3 regions of the Phytomonospora sp. NPDC050363 genome follow, and region 1 is predicted to be linked to each of the others. Evidence: predicted binding sites of a transcription regulator. Region 1 holds the regulator's gene; each other region holds the start of a gene.
What was found. Region 1 encodes HrcA, which represses chaperone genes, less so after heat shock. Its sites were predicted from a motif close to GGTTNGCACNCTCNNNNNGAGNGTGCNAACC; they were not measured.

Region 1 (6,801 bases):
AGATGACCGCCGGGATGACCCCGAGCCGGACCTCACTGAACGCGAAGGTGCTGTCGGTGCGGCAGACGGCGAGGTCCGCGGCGGCGATCAGGCCGAGCCCGCCCGCCCTCGCCGGCCCGCCGACCCGGGCGACGACCGGCTTCGGCGACTCCCACAGCGCGGCCAGGACCTCGGTGAGCATCGCGGCCGGCACCTGCCCGGCCTCGCGGGCGGCGGCGGTCTCGGTGAGATCGGCGCCCGAGCAGAACACGGTCCCCTCGTGGTCGAGGAGGATCACCCGCACGCTCTCGTCGGCGACGGCGACGGCGAGATGTTCGAGGAACTGCGTCATCAGCGGCGTCGACAGCGCGTTGCGGTTGTGATCGCTGTCAAGCGTCAGCGTGGCGACACCGTCATGGGCGTCATAGCGGACAAGTCGGTCGGGCTCGTGGCTCGGCATGTCCCGTACGCTAGCGCCCGTGCCTGGACTACCTCCGGACGGTGAACCGGTTCCGCGCGACGGGTCGCTACCCGCTCGCGCGCTCACCCGTGTCGGCGAACAGGGCTTCGGCCTCTACGTCCACGTGCCCTTCTGCGCCTCCCGCTGCGGCTACTGCGACTTCAACACCTACACCGCCGCCGAACTCGCCGGGGGAGTGACGCGCGACTCCTACGCCGCCCTCGTCCTCGACGAGCTCCGCCTCGCCGCGCGCGTCCTCGACGGGACCGCCCCCAAGGCGCGCACCGTCTTCTTCGGCGGCGGCACCCCCACCCTTCTTCCCGCCGACGACCTCGTCCGCATCCTCGACGGCATCGACGCCGCCTTCGGGCTCGCCGACGACGCCGAGATCACCACCGAGGCCAACCCCGAGTCGGTCGACCCCGCCTACCTGTCGCGGCTGCGCGCCGGCGGCTTCAACCGCGTCTCGCTCGGCATGCAGTCGGCCGCCCGCCACGTCCTTGCCGTCCTCGACCGCAAGCACTCGCCCGGCCGCGCCGCGCAGGCCGCCGTCGAGGCGCGCGAGGCCGGCTTCGGCCACGTCAACCTCGACCTCATCTACGGGACCCCCGGCGAACGCGAGGAGGACTGGGCCGCCAGCCTCGACGCGGCCGTCGCCGCCGGCGTCGACCACGTCTCGGCCTACTCGCTGATCATCGAGGACGGGACCCGCCTCGCCGCCCGCATCAGACGCGGCGAGGTCGCGATGCCCGACGACGACGTGGCCGCCGACCGCTACCTCGCCGCCGACGCCGCACTCTCCGCGGCCGGACTGAACTGGTACGAGGTCTCCAACTGGGCCGCCGACACCGACGCCCGCTGCCGCCACAACCTCCTCTACTGGCAGGGCGGCGACTGGTGGGGCCTCGGCCCCGGCGCGCACAGCCACGTCGGCGGAGTCCGGTGGTGGAACGTGCGCCACCCCAGCGCCTACGCCGGACGCCTCGCCGAGGGCGCCTCCCCGGGCGAGGGCCGCGAAGTACTCGACGACGCCGACCGCCATGTCGAAGATGTATTGCTAAGACTACGGATCGTCGACGGTATCGAGGTATCCTCATTGGCGCCGCCCGGGCAGGAGAGCGCGGCCCGCGCCGTCGCCGACGGGCTACTCGACGAGCCCGCCTTCGAGAAGGGCCTGGCGCGGTTGACGCTCCGCGGAAGGCTCCTGGCCGACGCGGTGGTGCGCGACCTGTTGCCCGACTGAGAGTGTTTCCCGGCGCTCGCGACTGAGAAGACGCCCCATGCCGAGACGAAGGCCCCGCCACGCCGCACCGCCCAGGTTCGATCCCCGGTTGACGCGCACGACGGTCGCGGCCGCCGTGCTCGCGCTCGCCGGAACCGCCACCGCGCTCACGCTGCCGTCGCCCGCCGTGACGGTCAACGCGCCGCTCGGAGGGCCCCCGGCGGCCGCCGAGTCCACCTCGACGCCGGCTCCGCCGAAGAAGACGGTCACCATCACCGGAACCGGCGACATCATCCTCGGTTCGGCACCCGATGACCTGCCGCCCGGTGATGCCGAGGGCTTCTTCGAGCGGGCCTCCGGCGTGCTGACCGGCGACCTGCTCATCGGCAACTTCGAGGGCACGCTCACCGAGCGGGAGAAGTCGTCGAAGTGCAAGCCGAAGGCCGAGAACTGCGCGGCCTTCCGGATGCCGCCGGGCTACGCCGAGGTGATCGCCGACGCCGGTTTCGACGTCCTCAACCTCGCCAACAACCACGCCCTCGACTACGGCGGCGAAGGGCTCGCCGACACCCGGACACACCTCAACGACGCCGGGATCGAGTACACCGGCATGCGCGGCGAGTACGCCGAGCTGACCGTCGACGGGGTGGAGATAGCCGTCGTGGGTGTCTCGCCGTACGCGTGGTCGCAGGACATGCACGACCTGGAGGGCACCGCCGCGCTGGTCGAGGCGGCCGCCGAGCGCAACGACCTCGTCGTGGTCTCCATGCAGGCCGGCGGTGAGGGCGCCGACAAGGACCACGTCGTCCCCGGCGCCGAGATGTTCCTCGGTGAGGACCGCGGCGACGTGATGGCCTTCTCCCGTGCCGTCATCGACGCCGGCGCCGACCTCGTCGTCGGGCACGGCCCGCATGTGATGCGCGGCATGGAGTTCTACAAGGGCCGGCTGATCGCCTACAGCCTCGGGAATTTCGCCGGATACCGGGTCCTATCGACCGAAGGCAACCGGGGAGTCGGCGGCGTCCTCGCCGTGACTTTGACCATTGACGGCGACTGGGCCGGCGGCGTCCTGCGCGCCACGCGCATGGTCGACGGGGGATATCCCGCCGCGGATCCGGACAACACGGCACACGAGACGTGCAATCGGCTGTCCCGCGACGATTTCGGGGCGACGGCGGCCCTCGTCACCGAAGGTGGCCGTATCACTCCGCCCTGAACGATGAGGCAATACCGGCCCTCGCGCCAGTAGACTGGCACTCAGTCTGCCCGAGTGCCAGGCCAGCTCCATGCCTGCGACCGCCGCTCTCGGTGCCGATGCCCGACCACTGACGAGAGCGCGAGGAGGACGCCGGATGCCCATGGATGAGCGCAAGCTGGAGGTACTGCGCGCGATCGTCCAGGACTACGTCGCCACGCAGGAACCGGTGGGCAGCAAATCCCTCGTGGAACGCCACAACCTGCGGGTCTCCTCGGCGACCGTCCGCAACGACATGGCCGTCCTCGAAGACGAGGGCTACATCCACCAGCCCCACACCAGCGCCGGCCGCGTCCCCACCGACAAGGGCTACCGCCTGTTCGTCGACCGGCTCAGCCAGGTCAAGCCGCTCACCGCGGCCGAACGCCGCGCCCTGCACCGCTTCCTCGACGGCGCCCTCGACCTCGACGACGTCGTCCACCGCACCGTCCGGCTCCTCGCGCAGCTCACCCGGCAGGTCGCCGTCGTCCAGTACCCGAGCCTGTCGCGCAGCCGCGTCCGGCACCTCGAACTGGTGCACCTGACGGCCTCGCGCCTCATGCTCGTCATGATCACCGACACCGGCCGCGTCGAACAGCGCCTCGTCGAACTCCCCGGGCCCGTGGCCGAAGACGACGTGCTGGCCATCCGCCGCACCGTCAACGAGAAGCTCACCGGCGCCCGGCTCACCGAGACGCCCAAGCTCATCCAGGCCCTCGTCGAAGAGGCCGCCGCCGAACTGCGCCCGGCCATGACCAACCTGTCGACCGTCCTGCTCGAAACCCTCGTCGAACGCGGCGAGGAGCGCATCGCGCTGGCCGGTACCGCCAACCTCACCCGGCACTCGCTCGACTTCGCCGGATCCCTGCGGCCTATCCTCGAAGCCCTGGAGGAAGAGGTCATCCTGCTCAAGCTGCTCGGCGAGGTCGACACCTCCGCCGCGCTGCACATCCGGATCGGTGACGAGAACGAGATCGTCGGACTGCGCGCCACCTCGGTGGTCAGCGCCGGCTACGGCCCCTCCGGGGACGTCGTCGGCGGTCTCGGCGTTCTCGGCCCGACCCGGATGGACTACCCCGGCACCATCGCGGCCGTGCGCGCGGTCGCACGGTACGTCGGCGAGGTCCTCGCCCAGAACTGATGAACGACATTTCTTGTTTCGATATTGAGCTGTTGAGGCGATGAGAGCACACGTGGCCAAGGACTACTACGGAATCCTCGGTGTGGCGAAGGACGCGACCCCGGACGACCTGAAGAAGGCGTACCGCAGGCTCGCGCGGGAGTTCCACCCCGACGTGAACCCCAGCCCCGAGGCGCAGGAGAAATTCAAGGAGATCAACGCCGCCTTCGAGGTGCTCTCCGACCCGCAGAAACGCCAGATCGTCGACCTCGGCGGCGACCCCCTCGCCCCCGGCGGCGGAGGCGGGGCCGGACCCGGCGGAGCCGGACCGTTCATGGACTTCCAGGACATCATGGACGCGTTCTTCGGCGCCTCCGGCCCCATGGGCGCCGGACCCCGCCGGGGCCCGCGCTCCCGGGTGCGCCCCGGATCCGACGCGATCCTGCGCCTCGACCTCGACCTCGAAGAGGCCGCGTTCGGGCTCGAATCGCCCATCACCGTCGACACCGCCACCGTCTGCGGAACCTGCGAAGGCTCCGGCGCGGCCGCCGGCTCGGCACCCGTCACCTGCGACACCTGCGAAGGCTCCGGCGAAGTCCAGTCCGTGCAGCGCACCATCCTCGGCCAGATGGTCACCTCACGACCCTGCGCCACCTGCTCCGGCTTCGGCACCGTCATTCCGAACCCGTGCCCCAAGTGCGCCGGTGACGGACGCGTCCGCAGCCGCCGCACCCTCACCGTCAAGATCCCCGCCGGCGTCGAAGACGGCATGCGCATCCGCCTGGCCGGACAAGGCGAAGTCGGCCCCGGCGGCGGACCCGCCGGCGACCTCTACGTCGAGATCCACGAACGACCCCACGACGTGTTCACCCGCAAGGGCGACGACCTCCACTGCAAACTCAAAGTGCCCATGACGGCCGCCGCCCTGGGCACCAGCATCACCCTCAAGACCCTCGACGGCGAAGAAGTCGTCGACGTCAACCCCGGCACCCAACCCGGCAGCACCCTCCGCGTACGCGGCAAAGGCGTCCCCCGACTGCGCGGAGGCGGAGCCAGAGGCGACCTCTTCGTGCACCTCGACGTCCGCACACCCACCAAGCTGGACGCCGAACAAGAAGAACTCCTCCAGAAACTCGCCCAACTACGCGATGAGGAGATCATCGAGACACGGGGCGGCGGAGGTTTTTTCTCCCGAATGAGAGACGCCTTTAACGGGCATGCTTGATTGCTGGCGGCTGGGTTTCTGGCGGCTTCGCCGCATCCGCGCTTCGCGCGCTTGCCGCTGAGCGCGGCGGGCGCCGCCGCCGTCTGTGGTCGTTGTGGGTGGGTGGTGGCGGTGGACGGCTTCGGCGACCACCACGCAGTACGCGGCAGAGTCGGCGGGGGTTGCGCCGGCGGCCGGGTGCGGCCGAGGCTTGCTGCGGCCTGATCGCGGTTTGTGAGTCGACGAAAGGCGCCCCTCGGGGCGCCTTTCGTCGTTAGTGCCTCTACTCGCCGCGGGTCGTCCCGCCCTCTTGTTTGCTGTCAGGCGGGGGACTGGTCTTCTCGCCAGCCCCAGGTGGGGACCGGGTCGGAGCTGGAGATGTCGGACGCGTCCGCCTCCGACACGTCCTTCGCGATTCTCGTGCCCCACTCCAGGTAGGACGTCAGCCTCGCCCGCAGGTGAGGATCGTCGGGGACACCGGTCTCGTCGGCGGCCTCGACGAACGCCGTCACGAACGCCGCCCGCTGCTCCTCGGTGATGTGCTTGCCCGCGTGGTGCAGCAGCAGGGCCTCATGCCCGCCGTGCTCGGCGGTGTAGGTCGCGGGGCCTTCGAAGACCTCACCGAGCCAGTCGGCGAGGTGCACGGCATGTTCGGGCCGCGGCTCGGTACCGAAGACCTGCGACAACACGGGGTCGGTGACGCAACGGCGGTAATGGGCCTCGGCGAGTCTGCGCAAAGCGTCCTGGCCGCCGATGAACTCGTAGATCGTGGGCTCGCTCATGTCTGCCTCTCGTCGCCGTTGAAGACGCGAACTACAGCGTCCGGCGATGCCGCGCTGTTCCCCGGCTCACAAGAACAACCGCGCCATGCCCACCGAGACCGGCGCGACCTCCCGGAACCCGAACTTCTCGTACAGGTGGCGGGCCTCGCCGTCGGCGATGAGCGAGACGTAGGCGCCCTCGGGCATGCCCGCCTCCATCGCCTCGCTCAGCGCGGCCATGACCCGCTTCCCGAGGCCGCGGCCCTGATGCCCGGGCAGGACGCAGATGTCGACGACCTGGAAGAAGCACCCGCCGTCGCCGATGATCCGGCCCATGCCGACCGCCTCACCCTCCCGACGCACCAGCACCCCGAACCACGTGTTCGGCAGGCCCAAGGCCGAGGCCTCGACGGACTTGGCGCCCAGGCCCGTCGAGCCGCGCAGATGCCGGTACTCCTCGACCGTCGGCACGCCCTCGACGAGTTCGTAGTCAAGATCCATGCCCTCAGCCTATGGAGGGGCCTGGCCGCGCCGCCCGTGGGTTAACGTCGCGGCATGAGCGCACCGCTGTTCCTGGTCGCGGCCCTCCCGGCGCCCGGCGCCTTCCGCCTCGACGGCCCCGAAGGGCGCCACGCCGCCGACGTGCAGCGCCTCCGCGTCGGCGAGCACCTGCTCCTGTCCGACGGCGAAGGCGGCGTATGCCCCGCCACGGTCACCGCGACAGAGAAGGGCGCCCTCGTCCTCGACGTCGGCGAAGCCCACCGTGAACCCCTCCCCGAACCGAGCCTGACCGTCGTGCAGGGCTTGGCGAAAGGCGACCG
Region 2 (6,801 bases), on a different contig from region 1:
CGGCTGGTCGAGCGGAAAGTCGGCGTCGAGGAACGACTCGAACGCCGCCTTCCCGTCGGCTGCGGCGGTCTCGCCGTACACGCGGGGACTGGGCGACTCGGGGTAGGCCGACCAGTACCCGCGCTCGCCGATCGCCTGGAGCGCGCGGTCGAGGGTGTCACGGTGCTTCGTGAGCATCGGGTGCGTCATGGTTCACATGATGCCGCAGGTGACCGGTCGAGCGCGACGGTTGGTGACCGTTAGATCCTTCGCTGGTAGGTGACCTGCGCGTGCGTCGGCCGGTAGCCGATGGCGGTGTTGACCGCGATCATCGGCGTGTTGTCGGCGGCGTTGTCGGTGTCGACGTAGCGAAGCGCCGGCCGCAGCGCCAGCGCGGCGCGCATGTTCTCCAGCTTGACGAGGGTCCCCAGGCGGTGGCCCCGGTGCTCGGGATCGACGACGGTGATCGCCTGGTGGGCGTACTCGTCGTCGTCGCGCGACAGCTCGACGAAGGTCCACGCCACGGTCTTGCCGGTGGCCTTGTGCCGCGCGGCGGCGTGCACCAGGCTCTGCCCGGTCTCCATGGCCGTCAGCGCCCGCTCGCGCACCCGGGCGGCGTCGGGCCGCTCAGGCTCGTAGTCCATGTCGCCCAGCGGCATGTCGGTGGTGAGCCGGTACTCCAGGTAGCCGAGGTCCTCGACGAGTTCCTCGGGGCACTCGCCTCCTCCCTTCCCCTCGATCCAGCTCAACGTCTCGTAGCCGGCGGCGTGCGGCCCGGCCTGCTCGGCGAGCCGTTCGTGCGCCCCGGCCTCGACGGTCGACATGTCGAGTCGCGAGTGGACCGAGGTGAGCGCGACCTCGTAGCCCAGCGCGGTCAGGAACCGCGAGCCCGACCGGTCGATCTCGGCCTCGACCCCGGCAAGAGGCTCGTCGACGCCGGCGATGACGGTGGTGCGCCCCTCCTCGCGCGAGCGTCCGACGAAGAAGTCGTAGAGCTCGCGCCCGATGCCGCGCCGGCGCAGGTCCCGGCGGACCTGGACGACGCCCATCGCCAGGTGCCGGTTCTCGGCCACCGGCAGGGCGAGCGCGACGTGTCCGACCACCTCGCCGCCGTCCCTGACCAGCCAGTCGCGCTGGGCCATGCCCGGACGGACCGTCCCGAAGGCCTTTCGCAGCCGCTCCCAGGTCGGGGCCGGTCCCTTTCGCGCCTCATGGTTGTCCAGGGCGAGGGCGTGGTAATCGCCGAGCAGGTCGAGGTCGTGCCTGGTGAAGGGCTGGAACTCCATCGCCGTCAGATCTCCTTCTGGAAGTTGTGCACCCGGCCGTGGACCCGGTAACCCAGGGTCTCGTTGATGGCGATCATGTGCGCGTTCTCGTCGGCGTTGCAGGTCTCCACCAGCCGCAGGCCCGGCTCGACCCTGCGCGCGTAGGCGAGGTTCTCCAGCTTGGCGAGGGTGCCGAGACGGCGGCCGCGGTGGCCGGGGTCGACGACGGTGATCTGCTGCTGGCCGTGGCCGCGATCGGAGGGGAGCGTGCTGATGGTCGTCCAGGCCACGATACGACCGCTCGCGACGTGCCGGACGCCCGTGTGGACGAGCCTGATGCCGGCGGCGCGGTTGCGGTGGTCGAGGGCGCGGACGGCCTCCGGGTCGGGCTCGCGGGCCTCGATCCGCAGGTCGCCGTGGGGCGCGTCGGTGTCGAGCCGCACCAAGAGCTGGGAGAGGTCATCGACGTGCTCCTCGGGCGTGGGGCCGTCGGCGCCGTCGGTCCAGCGGACGACCTCGTAGCCCTCGGCACGCTCCCAGCAGTCGGCGAGCATCGCGGCGAAGACGCCGTCGTCGACCTCGTCGAGGTACTGGCGGCGCTGCACCTCGGTCATCGCGCAGCTCATGCCGACGGCCTCGGCGAAGCGCGGCCCGGCGGCGGGCGGGTCGATGTCGGCGCGGTCGTGGATGCGGACGATCAGCGTGGTGCGGCCCAGTTCCGGCAGCCGCTCCAGCGTGCGCTCGTAGAGGGCGCGGCCGACACCCTGCCGGCGGCTGCCGACGTGGACCCAGCCCTCGACGTGGGCGAGGTGGGTGTTGTCGAGGCCCGGGAGGAAGAGGAGTACGGCGCCGGCGATGCGGCCGTCGACGGTGGCGGCGTAGAACTCGCCGGTCCAGCCGTGCGGCGGGTTCTCCAGCAGGCTCTGGATGGAGGCGCGGTCGAGGGGTGTCTGGTCGGGGAAGTCGTTGAGCTGGGCGTCGCGCCAGCCCGCGTAGACCTCGTCGCCCATGGTGACGTCGGAAGGGTGGAAGCGGACGACGTCAACGACGTCAGACTTGACCGAAGGCATGACCTCATCATGACGGCTAAGTGACGTCAGCACAAGGCTTGCGTGCCGGCTGTTTCCTCGCGTCCGGCGCGTGAACCGCGTCCCTCCTCGCCCTGTGCGGCTTGCACTCTCGGGGTCTGAGTGCTAAACAAGGTGTTGGCACTCGCGACCCGTGAGTGCCAAGGTCGGGGTGGTGGGACCGTCTCCCAACAGGGGCGGTCGTTATCGTCGCGGGCCATCCGCCCGACCGGATCAAGCATTGTGAAGCGCGTCGCGAAGGCGTGCGACATACGTAATCCGGAGGACAACGCCAGATGGCCAAGATCATCGCGTTCGACGAGGAAGCGCGCCGGGGCCTTGAGCGCGGCATGAACATCCTTGCCGACGCCGTGAAGGTGACGCTCGGCCCCAAGGGACGCAACGTCGTCCTTGAGAAGAAGTGGGGCGCGCCCACCATCACCAACGATGGTGTGAGCATCGCCAAGGAGATCGAGCTCGAGGACCCGTACGAGAAGATCGGTGCCGAGCTCGTCAAAGAGGTAGCCAAGAAGACCGACGACGTGGCCGGTGACGGCACCACGACGGCGACCGTCCTGGCTCAGGCGCTGGTCCGCGAGGGTCTGCGCAACGTCGCCGCCGGCGCGAACCCGATGGCGCTCAAGCGCGGCATCGAGACCGCCGTCGCCGCGGTCGCCGAGGAGCTCGCCAAGATCGCCAAGGACGTCGAGACCAAGGACCAGATCGCGTCCACGGCCTCCATCTCCGCCGGTGACACCACGGTCGGCGACATCATCGCCGAGGCGATGGACAAGGTCGGCAAGGAAGGCGTCATCACCGTCGAGGAGAGCAACACCTTCGGCCTGGAGCTTGAGCTCACCGAGGGCATGCGCTTCGACAAGGGTTACCTGTCGGGCTACTTCGTGACCGACCCCGACCGCATGGAGACGGTGCTCGAGGACCCCTACATCCTCATCGCCAACCAGAAGATCTCCGCGGTCAAGGACCTTCTCCCGACCCTCGAGAAGATCATGCAGGCCGGCAAGAGCCTCGTGATCATCGCCGAGGACGTCGAGGCCGAGGCCCTGGCGACCCTGATCGTCAACAAGATCCGCGGCACGTTCAAGTCGGTCGCCGTCAAGGCTCCCGGCTTCGGCGACCGCCGCAAGGCCATGCTGACCGACATCGCGATCCTGACCGGCGGTCAGGTCATCAGCGAAGAGGTCGGCCTGAAGCTCGAGTCGGCCACCATCGACCTGCTGGGCCGTGCCCGCAAGGTCGTCATCACCAAGGACGAGACCACCATCGTCGACGGTGCCGGTGACGAGGAGCAGATCGCGGGACGGGTCGCGCAGATCCGCAACGAGATCGACAACTCCGACTCCGACTACGACCGTGAGAAGCTGCAGGAGCGTCTGGCGAAGCTCGCCGGCGGCGTTGCGGTCATCAAGGTCGGCGCGGCCACCGAGGTCGAGCTCAAGGAGCGCAAGCACCGCATCGAGGACGCCGTTCGCAACGCGAAGGCGGCCGTCGAAGAGGGCATCGTCGCGGGTGGCGGCGTGGCCCTGGCTCAGGCCGCGGTCTCCGCTTTCGACAAGCTGGAGCTCACCGGCGACGAGGGCACCGGCGTTCTGCTGGTGAAGTCGGCGCTGGACGCCCCGCTGCGTCAGATCGCGATCAACGCCGGCCTCGAAGGCGGCGTCGTCGCGGAGCACGTCCGCAGCCTGCCCGTCGGACACGGCCTCAACGCCGCGACCGGCGAGTACGTGGACATGCTCGCCGCGGGCATCCCGGACCCGGCCAAGGTCACCCGTTCCGCTCTGCAGAACGCGGCCTCGATCGCGGCCCTGTTCCTGACCACCGAGGCCGTCGTCGCCGACAAGCCGGAGCCGGCCAAGGCCGACGCCGGACCCGGTGGCGCTCCGGACATGGGCTTCTAGAGCCCTTGCAGGTTCTCCACTAGGATCTGCGAGTTCCAGGCCCGGCCTGGTTCCCAGGCCAAGAAATCGGCCCGCCCCTTCGGGAGCGGGCCGATTTTTCGTGCCCGCTTCCACGCCTCTGGCACACTGTGCGCTCATCCCTCACGAAGGAGTGGCAATTGAGCGCCTCATCCCGGTTGGCCGCACTGGCCGGAGTCGTCCTGCTCGGCCTGGGACTGGCCGCCTGCGGCGGTTCCGACGAAGCCTCGGACAACCCCTCGCCGCCGATGGAGTCCTACCCGGTCGACGAGCCCTCCGACATGGGAGAGGGCGACGAGCACGGACCCTCCGACATGGAGGCCCTGGTCGGTGAGTGGGAGCTGGTGCCCACCGAGCCGCACACCAAGACCCCGCTGACGGTGACCGACGAGGGCACCGCCGAGGTCCCGGCCGCCGACGGCGCGCTGGAGACGAGGGGCTACCAGGGAACCGTCGAGCCCGACGGCGCGGGCGGGTTCACGATCATGCTGACCAGCACCGACGCCGAGCTGATGGAGTGGACGCTCACGCTCAAGCCGGGTGCGCAGGCCGAGACCTTCGACGTCACCGACGAGAAGGGCGCGACCTACACGCTCGTCAAGGCGTGAGGCGGGTACGACGGCCGCTCCGCATCGCGGGGCGGCTTTTTGTTGCCCGGGGGAGGCGCTGGCGAGCGGTTGTGAAAGTCTTCGATATATCGTTAGTATTCGTGAATGAGTCAAGACCAATCTCTTGTCCTCGGCCTGTCTCCGGCCCTCGACACCGCCCTGAACGCCGTCCTCGACACCGTCCGCGCCCATTACGTCCACCCCGAGACCGCCGCCGCGATGGCCGCCCGCGTCCGCGCCAGACGCGCCGACGGCGCCTACGCCGGCCTGTCGGGAGCCGAGTTCTGCGCGGCCGTCACCGCCGACCTGCGCTCGGTCTACGACGACCGCCACCTCACCGTCACCTGGCACGACGAGCCGCTCGGCGAACCCGACCCCGGTGCCGAGGCCGCCGCCGTCGAGCGGTGGCGCGAGCGTTTCCGCCTCGAAGCCGAGGGCGTCACCCGCGTCGAGCGGCTGCCGGGCAACGTCGGCCTGATCGCACTGGCGGGTTTCGGCGACCCGGCCGGCGCCGGCGCCGCCTACGAGGCCGCGATGCGCCTGCTCGCCGACACCTACGCGCTCATCGTCGACCTGCGCGCGAACCGGGGCGGCTGGCCGCAGTCGGCGGTCCAGTTCTGCGCACATCTCGTCGGGCCGGAACCGGTGCAGGTCGCGGTCGTCCACAAGGGAGCCGAGCGCCGGCAGTGCTGGACGCCCGCCTACGTGCCCGGGCCCCGGTACCTGGACCGGCCGGTGCACGTACTGACCAGTTCGCGGACCTTCTCCGGCGGCGAGGACCTCGCCTACACCTTGCAGAGCCTCGGCCGCGCCACCGTCGTCGGCGAGGCGACCAGCGGGGCGGCGCACGCGTTCAGCCTGTACCGGATCGACGGGCACATCGAGGTCGGCGTGCCCGACGAGCGGCCCGTCAACGCGGTGACCGGCTCGAACTGGGAGGGGGTCGGGGTGGTGCCCGACGTCGAGGTGCCCGCCGGCGCGGCCTTCGACGTGGCATACGAGCGCTCGCTGGAGCACGTGGCGGGGAGGGTGGCGGGGCGCGAGGACGAGAATTCGCGGCGGATCGCGTCGGAGGCGGTGGAGCGGCTTGTCGCGTGACGGCGGAGGGCCCGCGTCCTGAGTGGACGCGGGCCCTCCGGTGGTGGCGCTCGCTATTCCAGGATCTCGTCGTCGGGATAGCTGTAGCCGATCAGGAGCGAGGTGGCGAGTTCGGGCAACTCGGGAGTCGTCCAGGATCGCGAGGTGTCCTCGCCGTGGTTGGAGAGGTGCACCGACCCGTCGACGATCTCGTGCGTGATGATGTCGTCGGTCCACAGCGCGAGGCCCGAGCCGACGGGTTCGAGGCGGTAGTCTCCGGCCATGGCGGCCTCCTCCAGCGGGACGGGCCGAGACTCTTCGGCGACGCTGTGGAGGATCTGGCGCAGTCGTCGACGAGCGAATCCGGTGAACTCGGCCGCGGTGTCGGTCATCGTGTTCTCCCCCGGGGCGGTGGCGTGCTGTCACACACCTAGACGCGGCCCGTCCCGGGGCGGGTTGACGCTCGCGGGCGCCTTGTTTCCGCGAGAACGGCCTCAGGAGACCGGCACGTCGGTGTCGAGCACCCGGCGCCAGTTGCGGACCAGTTCGGCGTCGACGGGGTTTCCCCAGCCGTGCCGCGACATCCCGCCGATGTGGAAGGCCCGCACGCCCAGGGCGACCAGCTCGGCGAGGTGCGCCGGGCGCAGTCCGCCGCCGACCATCGTCAGCGCGGGCCGGGCCTGCTCGGCGAGCGCGGCCCGCCCGTCGGCGACGCCGGCGGCCGATCCGGCGGTCAGTACCTGCCCGAGCCCGTCGAGGGCTTCGACGGCCGACCACGCGGCGGCGTAGTCGGCGGCGTGGTCGATGGCGCGGTGGAAGGTCCAGGCGCGGTGGGGGACGGCGGCGTGGAGGGCGGTGACGGTGTCGA
Region 3 (6,801 bases), on a different contig from region 1:
GCGGCCACCCTCGGCAGCCCCGGCGACTACGTCCACTACGCCGCCTCCAAGGCCGCCGTCGACACCGCCACGATCGGCCTGTCCAAGGAACTCGGCCCCGACGGCATCCGCGTCAACGCCGTCGCCCCCGGCATCATCGACACCGAGATGCACGCCACCGGCGGCGACCCCGGCCGCGCCGCCCGCGTCGGCCCCCAGATCCCCCTCGGCCGCGCCGGCACGGCCGCCGAGATCGCCGCCGCCATCGCCTGGCTGCTGTCGGAGGAGTCCTCCTACACGACCGGGGCCGTGCTCAGGGTCGCCGGCGGACGCTGACCCAGGACGTTCTCCCGGCCCCAGGCGCCCAGCGGCTTCAACGCCTGATTGAGCGCCAGTCCACGCTCGGTCAGCGAGTACTCCACCCGCGGCGGCACCTCGTCGAAGTCCTGCCGGTGCACGATCCCGTCGTCCTCCAGCGCCCGCAGATGCGACGCGAGGACCTTCTCTGTCAGCCCCGGCATCGTCCGCCGCAGCTCACCGAAACGAAACGGGCGCAACGCGAGCGTCCACAGGATCGACACCTTCCACTTGCCCTCGATCACGGTCATCGCCGCCTCGATCGGGCACTCTTGCGCACTCGGCCGCACCACGTCCACCTCCACGCTTACCTCCGGGACACCACCCACTCCAAAGTGCGTACTTGATCGACCCGGAACCCGCGACAAGGCTAGTCCTCATGACCACCCACAAGACCCCGATCACCCTCCTCGGCCTCGGCTCCATGGGACGCGCGCTCGCCGGCGCCTGGCTCGCCGCCGGGCACCCCGTCACCGTCTGGAACCGCTCTGCGGGCAAGGCCCCCGAAGGCGCGACGCTCGCCGCGAGCGCCGCCGAGGCCGTCGCGGCGAATCGGCTGGTCGTCGCCTGCCTCCTCGACGACGCCAGCGTCGAGGCGGTCCTCGACCGCACCGACCTGAGCGGCCGGGACCTGATCAACCTCACCACCAACACCCCTGCCGAAGGCCGCAAGCGGGCCGAGTGGGCCGCCGGGAGGGGCGCCCGCTTCCTCGACGGCGGCGTGATGGCCACGCCCGCCATGATCGCCACGCCCGCCGCGTTCATCCTCTACAGCGGCGTCGCCGAGGTCTTCGACGAACACCGTGACGCGCTCGCCGCCGTCGCCGATCCGCAGTTCGCCGGTACCGACCCCGGCCACGCGGCCCTTCTCGACGTCGCCCTGCTCAGCGCCATGTCCGGACTGTTCGGCGGCTTGGTGCACGCCTTCGCCCTGACCGAGGGCGAGGTGCCGCCCCGCGAGTTCGCGCCGATGCTCGCCGGGCTCATGGCGGCACTGGCGCAGGCCACCACGCACGGCATCGCCGAGCGTCTGGCCACCGGGGACCACACGACGAACGTCGAGTCCTCCCTCGCCATGCAGGACGTGGCGAGCGGGACGCTGTTGCGCACGGCCGCCGAGCGGGGTGTCAGCACCGAGTTGATCGAGCCCTACCTGGCGCTGATGGCCCGCCGGGTCGCCGAAGGGCACGGGGCCGAGGAGAGCAGCGGGCTGGTCGGCGGCCTCACACCGGCGAGCAGATGAAGGCCGTGCGCTGACCTTCGATGCGGGTGACGACGACGGTCGCCTCCGCCGCGCCCTTCGCCTTGCCCTTGCCCAGCAGCTCCCGGCGCAGCGCGTCGGGGTCGATGTCGACACCGCGCTTCTTGACCGTCAGCCGCCCGACCCCGCGCTCCCGCAGCGCCGAGCGCAGCCGTTTCACCGAGAAGGGCATGGTCTCCTCGACCTCGAAGGTCCGCGCGAAAGGCGTGGCGACCAGGTCGTCGGCGTGCAGGTAGGCGATCGTGGGGTCGGCGAGGCGGGCGCCGAGCAGGTCGGCGAGTTCGCTGACGAGGTAGGTGCGCAGCACGGCGCCGTCGGGTTCGTAGAGGTAGCGGCCGGTCTCGCCGAGGGGCGCGGGGCGGTCGCCGGCTCCGGTGAGCTCATGGACCTCGCCGCGCCGGATGACGGTGGCGCGGCGGGGGACCTCGACGGTCCGGCCGAGCCAGAGCGCGGCCTCGACGACGTCGCCGTCGACGGAGACCCATTCGGCCTCGGCGCCGGCGGGGACGGCTTCGTGGGGGATGCCGGGGCCGACCTTGATCACGCCGTAGGGCACGCCCTCGGCGCGGGCGAGGAGCGCGTTGAGGGGCGGGGCGTAGGCGGCGGGGTCGAAGACGCGGCGGCCCGCGGCGTCGCGGCGGGCGGGGTCGGCGAAGACGGCGTCGCAGCCGGTGAGGTCGGTGTCGAGGGCGTCGGCGTTGCGGACCTCGATGAGGTCGGCGAGGCCGAGCGCCTCGGCGTTGGCGGTGGCCAGGGCGGCGGTGGCGGCGTCGGCGTCGACGGCCACCACGCGAAGGCCCGCGCGGGCGAGGGCGACGGCCTCGGTGCCGATGCCGCAGCACAGGTCGGCGACCCGGGTCGCGCCGGCCGCCTTCAGTCGCGCGGCGCGGCGCGCGGCGACCTCGGGGCGGGTGGCCTGTTCGAGGCCGTCGCGGGTGAAGAACATGGCGTGCGCGTCCTCGCCGAACTTCGCCGCCGCCGACAGTCGCAGCGTCGCCTGTGTCAGGGCCGCCGAGGCCAGCTCAGGGTCGGACGTGTGGGCGCGCAGGGCCAGGGCCGCGCGGGCGGGGTCGGTGGCGGCCAGCTCGCCGGCGACGGCGAGCAGTTCGGCGCCTTCGGGGGAGCGGAGGGCGTCGAGCTTGGTGTCGGCGCTTGGGGACATGGGCCAATCCTGCGCGACGGCGTGGCGCGCGACGTTGGCGGGGAGGCTCGTCGTGGGGCGCCGGGGGTGTCTTACGCCACGCCGTAAACCGCCCTCTAGCAGCCCCGCTTGCTGTGATGTTGGCACTCTCCTTGACGGAGTGCCAGCCTTCGGCATAGTCTCTGCGTTAGCACTCTCCCTAGGAGTGTGCCAGCTCATCTGAGCGGACCGGGGGTCTCGCCACCCGCGACGACGGGACTCCGGTACATGTCAAGTTCGTTCCCATGTACCCACGGAGGGTATCAGTGACCACCGCGACCAAGGTTGCGATCAAGCCGTTGGAGGACCGCATCGTGGTCCAGGCCAACGAGGCCGAGACCACGACCGCCTCCGGCATCGTCATCCCCGACACCGCCAAGGAGAAGCCCCAGGAGGGCACCGTCCTCGCCACCGGCCCCGGCCGGATCGACGACAAGGGCAACCGCGTCCCGCTCGACGTCAATGTCGGCGACACGGTGATCTACTCCAAGTACGGCGGCACCGAGGTCAAGTACGCCGGTGAGGACTACCTGATCCTCTCGGCTCGTGACGTTCTCGCCGTCGTCGAGAAGTAGTAAGGCCGAGTCACGACCGTGACGATCTAGACGGTTGATCGCCCCGGAGTCTCGACGAGGCTCCGGGGCGGTGCCGTACGAAGGGAAACCGGAAACACCATGTCGAAGATCATCAGCTTCTCCGACGACGCCCGTAAGAGCCTGGAGGCCGGCGTCAACCGCCTGGCCAACGCGGTGAAGGTGACGCTCGGCCCGCGCGGCCGCAACGTCGTCCTGGACAAGTCGTTCGGTCCCCCCACGATCACCAACGACGGCGTGACCATCGCCAAGGAGATCGAACTCGACGACCCGTACGAGAACCTCGGCGCTCAGCTGGCCAAGGAAGTCGCCACCAAGACCAACGACGTCGCCGGTGACGGCACCACCACCGCCACCGTCCTGGCCCAGGCCATGGTCACCGAAGGCCTGCGCAACGTCGCCGCCGGTGCCGGCCCGATCGCCCTCAAGCGGGGCATCGACGCCGCGGCCCAGGCTGTCAGCGAGGCGCTGCTGGCCAAGGCCGCCGAGGTCGCCGACAACGCCGACATCGCCAAGGTCGGGGCCATCTCGGCCCAGGACGCCACCATCGGCGCGCTCATCGCGCAGGCGATGGACACCGTCGGCAACGACGGCGTCATCACCGTCGAAGAGGGCTCGACGCTCGAGACCGAGCTCGAGGTCACCGAGGGCATGCAGTTCGACAAGGGCTACATCTCCCCGTACTTCGCCACCGACGCCGAGGCCGGCGAGGCCGTCCTCGACGAGCCCTACATCCTGGTCGCCAACCAGAAGATCTCGGCGATCGAGGAGCTGCTGCCGCTGCTGGAGAAGATCGCCCAGTCCGGCAAGCCGCTGCTGATCATCGCCGAGGACGTCGAGGGCCAGGCGCAGTCGACGCTGGTCGTCAACGCGATCCGCAAGACCTTCAAGGCGTGCGCGGTCAAGGCGCCCGGCTTCGGCGACCGCCGCAAGGCCATGCTGGAGGACATCGCGGCCCTCACCGGTGCCGAGTTCGTCTCTCCCGAGATCGGTGGGAAGGTCGACTCGCTCACCCTTGAGCAGCTCGGCAGCGCCCGTCGCGTCGTCATCACCAAGGACACCACCACCATCATCGATGGCGCCGGTGACAAGGCCGCCGTCCAGGCCCGCGTCGGGCAGATCCGCAACGAGATCGCCGACACCGACTCCGACTGGGACCGCGAGAAGCTCTCCGAGCGCCTCGCGAAGCTCTCCGGCGGCGTCGCGGTGATCAAGGTCGGCGCCGCCACCGAGGTGGAGATGAAGGAGAAGAAGCACCGCATCGAGGACGCCATCTCGGCGACCCGTGCGGCCGTCGAGGAGGGCATCGTCCCCGGGGGCGGCACCGCCCTCGTCTCGATCGCCGACGCTCTCGACAAGCTCGACTTCGAAGGCGACGAGGCCACCGGTGTTCGCATCGTCCGCAAGGCGCTGCGCGAGCCGCTGCGCTGGATCGCGATCAACGCCGGCCTCGACGGCAGCGTCGTGGCCGAGAAGGTCGCGGCGATGGACTGGGGCCACGGCCTCAACGCCGCCACCGGTGAGTACGGCGACCTGATCGCCGCGGGCATTCTCGACCCGGTGAAGGTGACGCGCAACGCCGTCATCAACGCCGCGAGCATCGCCGGTCTTCTCCTGACGACCGAGTCGCTGATCGTCGAGAAGCCCGAGGTCAGCGAGCCGGCCGGCCACTCGCACTCGCACGGCGGGCACTCGCACTCGCACTAGAACCACGCAAGGACGAAACGGGACGCCTCCGCACGGAGGCGTCCCGTTCGCTTTCTGCGTCAGTAGGCCGAGATCGTTCCGGGGGCCCGCTCGCTGCGCGACAACGCGCGCAGGACGGCGACCCGGCCGTGCTTGCGGACCGCGTGGCCGGTCAGCGCGCCGATCACCACGTCGACGGCCTCCTCGGGCAGCACCGGCGGCTCGGCGAACACGCTGAACGCGAGGTCGTCGGTGTGCACGACCAGCTCGGTGAGGCGGGTGAGCAGGAAGGTGTCGAGCGTCAGCGCGTGATGGCCGAACACGTTCACCCAGCGGTTCGGGTCCTCGCCCGGCAACCGCGTCGCCAGCCGCGCCAGCGCCGCGTCCACTTTGGCCGCCAGCCGCGCCGGCCCGCCCTCGGCGTCCTGCTCGGCGCGCTCGCGGATCGCGCGGTGCGAGGGGGAGTCGAGAGGCTCGTCGCTCTTGCCCTTGGAGCCCTTGGCGAACCACTCGCCCAGGTCCATGCGGGGCACGTCGGACGACAGCGGGACGTCGAGGAAGCGATCGGCGTTGAGGATCTGGCGCGCCAGGTGGCCCGACAGTCCGCGGACCTGGAACTCGGCGAGGGCGCTCGGCCGGTTCCAGCGCTCGGCGACCTCCGGGGAGGCCAGCAGGTCCCGGGCGACGGCCCCGGTTTTGCAGAACAACTGCCACATGGGGGTCATGACGGTGAGTATGCCGAACATGTGCCTTCGGTGGGAGTCCCGACGGCGGGCGGCATGCTGTCGATGCCGCCCGCCGCGACGCTCCGCCAGGTCAGGCCACAGTGGACGAACGGCTCGGCGTTCGGCCGGTGCCGACCCGGCGGTCGCTCACGTGGCCACCGAGTAGATCGGGAACGGTGCGTTGGCCGTGTCGTAGCCCGGTTCGAGCGTGAAGCTCTGGCCGGTGCAGTCGCTGAACTCGTAGGCGTGCACGGCGTGGCCCATCTGGTTGGCCATCGACCAACCGCCCGGGATGCCCCAGTAGCAGGTGCCGCCCTGGTTGCCGCCGTACTGGTCGCCGGTGAAGTTCTGGCCGGTCCAGACGCAGAAGTAGCCGTCCGGGCAGCCGGGATGATCGAGCTGGTCGACGGTGTCGGCTCCGGCGGGCGTGGCCACGGCGGCCAGCCCGAGCAGTCCCATGGCCGCGACGGCCCCGACCCGTGTCTTCCATCCGAGAGACATCGGTGAGTTCTCCTCCCCTTTGAAGCGCGAGTCCCCACTCGCTGCACGTCACCTGTAGTACTACAGGTGGTGTACAACTAAGATAGACGGCATTTGAGTCGTTAGGAAGTGATATGCCGGAAAATCCGGAGAGACGCGCGAAACTCGGCGACGCCGCCGTCCGGGTCATCGCCCGTGAAGGCTGCCGCGGCCTCACTCACAGGGCCGTCGACCGCGAGGCCGGCGTGCCCATCGGCACCGCCGTCAACTACCACCGCACCCGCGAGGACCTCCTCATCGCCGCCGCCGGCCGCCTCATCGGCCCCGACGTCATCGACTACGCCCACGCCCACGCACCCGCCGAGCCCACCGCGGCCTGCGTCGAGGACATGCGCACACTGCTGCGCGCCATCGTCGACGACGCCGTCGGCCCCGCCCGTGGCCCCATGTACCGCGTCACCTTCGAACTCCTCCTCGAAGGCGTGCGCCGCCCGCGCCTGCGCGAAGTCCTCGCCGAACTCAACCGCGCCGAACTCGCCG

Region 2: the regulator HrcA is predicted to act here: its motif matches at 2,413-2,443, upstream of groL (chaperonin GroEL).
Region 3: the regulator HrcA is predicted to act here: its motif matches at 2,877-2,907, upstream of groES (co-chaperone GroES).

What each region holds. Positions count from the first base shown of each region.
Region 1 is NZ_JBFAKK010000022.1:31,772-38,572, reverse strand. It holds gene AB0I28_RS37055 (enoyl-CoA hydratase-related protein) at 1-439, opposite strand, end outside; gene hemW (radical SAM family heme chaperone HemW) at 438-1,682, shown strand; gene AB0I28_RS37045 (CapA family protein) at 1,771-2,877, shown strand; gene hrcA (heat-inducible transcriptional repressor HrcA) at 3,014-4,036, shown strand; gene dnaJ (molecular chaperone DnaJ) at 4,089-5,240, shown strand; gene AB0I28_RS37030 (group II truncated hemoglobin) at 5,540-6,001, opposite strand; gene AB0I28_RS37025 (GNAT family N-acetyltransferase) at 6,068-6,481, opposite strand; gene AB0I28_RS37020 (16S rRNA (uracil(1498)-N(3))-methyltransferase) at 6,536-6,801, shown strand, end outside.
Region 2 is NZ_JBFAKK010000012.1:157,246-164,046, forward strand. It holds gene paaN (phenylacetic acid degradation protein PaaN) at 1-189, opposite strand, end outside; gene AB0I28_RS28890 (GNAT family N-acetyltransferase) at 240-1,265, opposite strand; gene AB0I28_RS28895 (GNAT family N-acetyltransferase) at 1,271-2,314, opposite strand; gene groL (chaperonin GroEL) at 2,608-4,230, shown strand; gene AB0I28_RS28905 (hypothetical protein) at 4,389-4,856, shown strand; gene AB0I28_RS28910 (S41 family peptidase) at 4,962-5,954, shown strand; gene AB0I28_RS28915 (hypothetical protein) at 6,008-6,325, opposite strand; gene AB0I28_RS28920 (copper homeostasis protein CutC) at 6,428-6,801, opposite strand, start outside.
Region 3 is NZ_JBFAKK010000005.1:397,223-404,023, forward strand. It holds gene AB0I28_RS16395 (SDR family oxidoreductase) at 1-315, shown strand, start outside; gene AB0I28_RS16400 (helix-turn-helix domain-containing protein) at 273-587, opposite strand; gene AB0I28_RS16405 (NAD(P)-binding domain-containing protein) at 716-1,579, shown strand; gene AB0I28_RS16410 (methyltransferase domain-containing protein) at 1,560-2,759, opposite strand; gene groES (co-chaperone GroES) at 3,023-3,352, shown strand; gene groL (chaperonin GroEL) at 3,452-5,077, shown strand; gene AB0I28_RS16425 (maleylpyruvate isomerase N-terminal domain-containing protein) at 5,137-5,781, opposite strand; gene AB0I28_RS16430 (peptidase inhibitor family I36 protein) at 5,929-6,282, opposite strand; gene AB0I28_RS16435 (TetR family transcriptional regulator C-terminal domain-containing protein) at 6,396-6,801, shown strand, end outside.